2 regions of the Pseudomonas sp. MF7453 genome follow, and region 1 is predicted to be linked to the other one. Evidence: predicted binding sites of a transcription regulator. Region 1 holds the regulator's gene; the other holds the start of a gene.
The links. Region 1 encodes sigma-54, which starts transcription at its own class of promoters, with help from an activator protein. Its sites were predicted from a motif close to ANTGGCATNNANNTTGCTNT; they were not measured.
Positions count from the first base shown of each region.

Region 1 (2,392 bases):
ATGGCGTCGAAGTCGATGGGTTTTTCCAGGTGCAGAAGGGCGCTGACCGGGGTCTCGCAGCCTTCGAGACGGCAGTGAGGAATGGCGATGCCGTTGCCAAAACCGGTGGAGCCGAGTTTTTCACGGGCAATCAGAGCCTCGAAAACATCTTGCATCTCCAGCTCAGGCACTTGGCTGCTGATCAGGTTGGCAATTTGTTCGAGGGCGCGCTTTTTACTGCCGCCCGGCACGTTCACGAGGGAACGGCCGGGGGTCAGGATGGTTTCAAGTCGGATCATGGGGGGAGAGTTAACGACCTGTGCCTTGGAGCAGGCTCAGATTCTTTTCCTTATGCTTTTTGAGTTGGCGGTCGAGCTTGTCGGTGAGCAAGTCAATCGACGCATACATGTCTTCATGCTCTGCATTGGCAACCACTTCGCCACCGGGGATCTGGAGGGTCGCTTCGATTTTCTGCTGAAGCTTGTCGACCTTCATGATGACCTGCACGTTGGTGATCTTGTCGAAATGGCCTTCAAGTTTCCTCAGCTTCTGCTCGACATAGTCGCGCAGTGGAGGAGTGACTTCTACATGGTGTCCACTGATGTTGACTTGCATACAGCTTCTCCTTCGTTGCCAGTGCATAAAGCGGCGGGTGGGAATACCCGCCACTGGAACGCTGTGGCCCGCCTGTCACATCAACCGCTTGCGCTCGCTGGAAGGCGCGATACCAAGAGACTCGCGGTACTTGGCGACGGTTCGACGGGCGACCTGAATGCCTTGTGCCTCCAGTAAACCAGCGATCTTGCTGTCACTCAACGGCTTTTTCTGATTTTCCGCGGCAACCAGTTTTTTGATGATCGCGCGGATCGCCGTGGACGAGCATTCGCCGCCTTCGGAGGTGCTGACGTGGCTGGAAAAAAAGTATTTCAGCTCATAAATACCGCGCGGGGTATGCATGAACTTTTGCGTGGTCACCCGTGAAATCGTCGATTCATGCATGCCGACTGCTTCGGCGATATCGTGCAACACCAAAGGCTTCATGGCTTCGTCGCCGTATTCCAGGAAGCCGCGCTGGTGCTCGACAATTTGGGTAGCGACTTTCATCAGGGTTTCGTTGCGGCTTTGCAGGCTCTTGATGAACCACCGCGCTTCCTGCAACTGGTTGCGCATGAAGGTGTTGTCGGCGCTGGTATCGGCGCGGCGCACAAAGCCTGCATATTGCGGGTTGACCCGCAGGCGTGGCACCGACTCCTGGTTCAACTCCACCAGCCAGCGCTCGTTGTCCTTGCGCACGATCACGTCGGGAACCACGTATTCGGCTTCGCTGGATTCAATCTGCGAGCCCGGGCGCGGGTTGAGGCTCTGCACCAGCTCAATGACCTGGCGCAAGTCGTCTTCCTTGAGCTTCATGCGGCGCATCAACTGGCTGTAGTCGCGGCTGCCCAGCAGATCGATGTAGTCGCTGACCAGGCGCTGGGCCTCTGTGAGCCAGGGCGTCTTGGCCGGCAGTTGGCGCAGTTGCAGCAAGAGGCACTCACTGAGCGTGCGGGCGCCGATGCCGGCGGGCTCGAATTGCTGGATGCGGTGCAGGACGGCTTCAATCTCGTCCAGCTCGATGTCCAGCTCCGGGTCGAAGGCTTCGAGGATCTCGTCGAGGGTTTCGTCCAGGTAACCCTGGTTATTGATGCAATCGATCAGCGTAACCGCGATCAGGCGATCAGTGTCCGACATCGGCGCCAGGTTGAGTTGCCACAGCAAGTGGCTCTGCAGGCTCTCGCCGGCCGAAGTGCGGGTGGTGAAGTCCCACTCGTCATCATCATTGCTCGGCAGGCTGCTTGCGCTGGTCTGGTACACGTCTTCCCATGCGGTATCCACGGGAAGCTCGTTGGGAATGCGTTCGTTCCATTCGCCTTCTTCCAGGTTGTCCACTGTAGGGGCGGTTTCCTGGTAGGAGGGTTCCTGCACGTCGGGGTTGGGTTTTTGCTCGATGTTGTCGGCCAGCGGGTCGGCATTGTCGAAGTCGTCGCCTTCTTCCTGGCGTTCGAGCATCGGATTGGACTCCAGGGCCTCCTGGATTTCCTGCTGCAGGTCCAGGGTCGACAATTGGAGCAGGCGGATGGCCTGTTGCAGCTGCGGTGTCATCGTCAGCTGCTGGCCCATTCTCAGGACTAGCGATGGTTTCATGGCAGGGGCTTAACACCTTATTCGCCGGCGCAATGCGCCATCCACGACAGGGCGCGTGAGCGCCAAACATAAGCAAATTATATGCCTGATATCAGGGCCTTTGCCTAGAGCGCGGTAACAATAAAAAAACCAAGGTTTCTATTGACTCCTGCGCGCTCCGGCAAAAGGCGCGATATCACTTCGTCTACAGGCGGAACTCGTGACCCAGGTAAACTTCCTTGACCAGCTC
Region 1 is NZ_JAEKCN010000008.1:72,892-75,283, reverse strand. Features, by position in the region: gene ptsN (PTS IIA-like nitrogen regulatory protein PtsN) at 1-278, opposite strand, end outside; gene hpf (ribosome hibernation-promoting factor, HPF/YfiA family) at 289-594, opposite strand; gene JFT63_RS14190 (RNA polymerase factor sigma-54) at 670-2,163, opposite strand; gene lptB (LPS export ABC transporter ATP-binding protein) at 2,348-2,392, opposite strand, start outside.

Region 2 (2,392 bases), on a different contig from region 1:
GATCAGCATCGCGGAGAACTTCATGCGCTCGGCGAAAGCACCGACGATCAGCGCCGGGGTGATGATGGCGAAGGTCATCTGGAAGGTGATGAACACCGCTTCCGGAAACAGCGCCGCAGGCCCGGTGATGCTGGCCGGGGTGACACCCGCCAGAAACGCCTTGCCCAGGCCGCCGAAGAAGGAGTTGAAGTTGACCACACCCTGTTCCATACCGGTGGTGTCAAACGCGATGCTGTAGCCGTAGACGACCCACAGGATGCTGATCAGGCCGGTGATGGCAAAGCACTGCATCATCACCGACAGAATATTCTTGGAGCGGACCATGCCGCCGTAGAACAGCGCCAGGCCAGGGATGGTCATGAACAGCACCAGAGCGGTGGCGGTCAGCATCCAGGCGGTGTCGCCGGAGTTGAGGACTGGAGCAGCCACTTCGTCTGCCGCCATGGCCAGGCTTGGCATTACGATGGACAGCAGGGCTCCGAGCCCTGCGAATTTACGCAGAGTCATAGTGTTTTCTCCTGGGGCGTTGGGGTTTGGCGGCTTAGATTGCGTCGGTATCGGTTTCGCCGGTACGGATGCGAATAGCCTGTTCCAGATTGACCACGAAGATCTTGCCGTCACCGATCTTGCCGGTGTTGGCCGCCTTGGTTATCGCCTCGATAACCCGGTCAAGATCCTTGTCGTCAATGGCGACATCAATCTTCACCTTCGGCAGGAAATCGACTACGTATTCCGCGCCGCGATACAGCTCGGTATGACCCTTCTGCCGACCGAAGCCCTTGACCTCAGTAACGGTAATGCCCTGCACGCCGATCTCGGACAGTGACTCGCGTACATCGTCCAACTTGAACGGCTTGATGATGGCAGTGACTAGCTTCATGAAAACTCTCTCCCGAATTGGTGGACTTGCCCCAGGAAAACAAACCCGTCTCAAGTCTAAGCGCAGTGCCTGGCTTTGTAACGCATCGTCGCCTCGGCATTTACCGTTGCGACGCCAGCGATCCACTGGTGACGAAACCTGTACCCCTGATCCGTCGGCGCACTGCATTCGTCACAGCGACTGCATCAGTGCATGGGTCATGATCGTCTAAGCAGAAACCTTGCCAGCTCCGTAAAAATCACTGAAATCAGTCCCTTGCCCACTTGTGCCCACCCACGGGGCGTGTGCGCGGCCGCAATGCGCATCAAAACGGTGCGAAGCCGCCCGCCTTGATGCGCGAAAACCGTGCGCAACGCGGCATGAAAAAGACTATAGACGCTGCGTGATACACTGCCGGCCAACTGTTTTCCGGAATATTTCCCATGCTCGCGCCCAAAGACCTCCTCGACGCCCTGAGCGGCCACGCCTCTCGCCTGTTCAGCAGCGACACCCCCCTGCCCCGCAATGAAATCGAAAGCCAGTTCAAGGCTTTGCTACAGAGTGGTTTCAGCAAGCTCGACCTGGTCAGCCGGGAAGAGTTTGACAGCCAGATGGTCGTACTGGCCCGCACACGTGCGCGATTGGAGAGCCTGGAGGCGAAGGTAGCTGAACTTGAAGCACGGTTGGCGCCATCCTCTGCTGAATAAACATGGTTAGTGTGGGAGCTGGCTTGCCTGCGATGGCGGTGCATCAGCGGATGATTCTTTGCTGACATACCGCTATCGCAGGCAAGCCAGCTCCCACATTTGTTTTGCATTGCCGCCCGGATACGTTCTGTAAAACCTCCCTACCTCGCTAGACGCCCACCTCGTCTACCCTTGAAAAATCCGCAGGAAGCGGCCCACCCTTTCAAGGAACGAGCATGTCCCTCGCTATCGTGCACAGCCGCGCCCAGGTCGGCGTCGAAGCCCCCGCCGTCACTGTTGAAGTGCATATGGCCAATGGATTGCCATCGCTGACGCTGGTGGGCCTGCCGGAAACTGCGGTGAAGGAAAGCAAGGACCGCGTCCGCAGCGCCATTCTCAACTCAGCGCTGCAATACCCGGCCCGGCGCATTACCCTCAATCTCGCGCCCGCCGACCTGCCCAAGGACGGCGGGCGTTTTGATCTGGCGATTGCCCTGGGGATCCTGGCGGCCAGTGTGCAGGTGCCGGCCTTGATGCTTGATGACGTGGAGTGCCTTGGGGAGCTGGCGTTGTCGGGCGAGGTGCGGGCGGTGAAAGGTGTGCTGCCGGCCGCGCTGGCGGCGCGCAAGGCCGGGCGCACCGTGATAGTGCCCAGGGCCAATGCCGAGGAAGCCTGCCTGGCATCGGGGCTCAAAGTGATTGCGGTGGACCACCTGCTGCAAGTGGTGGCGCACCTCAATGGGCACGTGCCGATTGAGCCCTACAGGTCCGATGGCTTGCTGTACCTGAACAAGCCTTACCCGGACCTGAGTGAAGTGCAGGGCCAGTTGGCAGCCAAACGTGCCTT
Region 2 is NZ_JAEKCN010000005.1:328,627-331,018, reverse strand. Features, by position in the region: gene JFT63_RS10900 (ammonium transporter) at 1-507, opposite strand, end outside; gene glnK (P-II family nitrogen regulator) at 542-880, opposite strand; gene JFT63_RS10890 (accessory factor UbiK family protein) at 1,303-1,566, shown strand; partial or broken gene JFT63_RS10885 (YifB family Mg chelatase-like AAA ATPase) at 1,782-2,392, shown strand, end outside.
Region 2: the regulator sigma-54 is predicted to act here: its motif matches at 1,089-1,108, upstream of glnK (P-II family nitrogen regulator).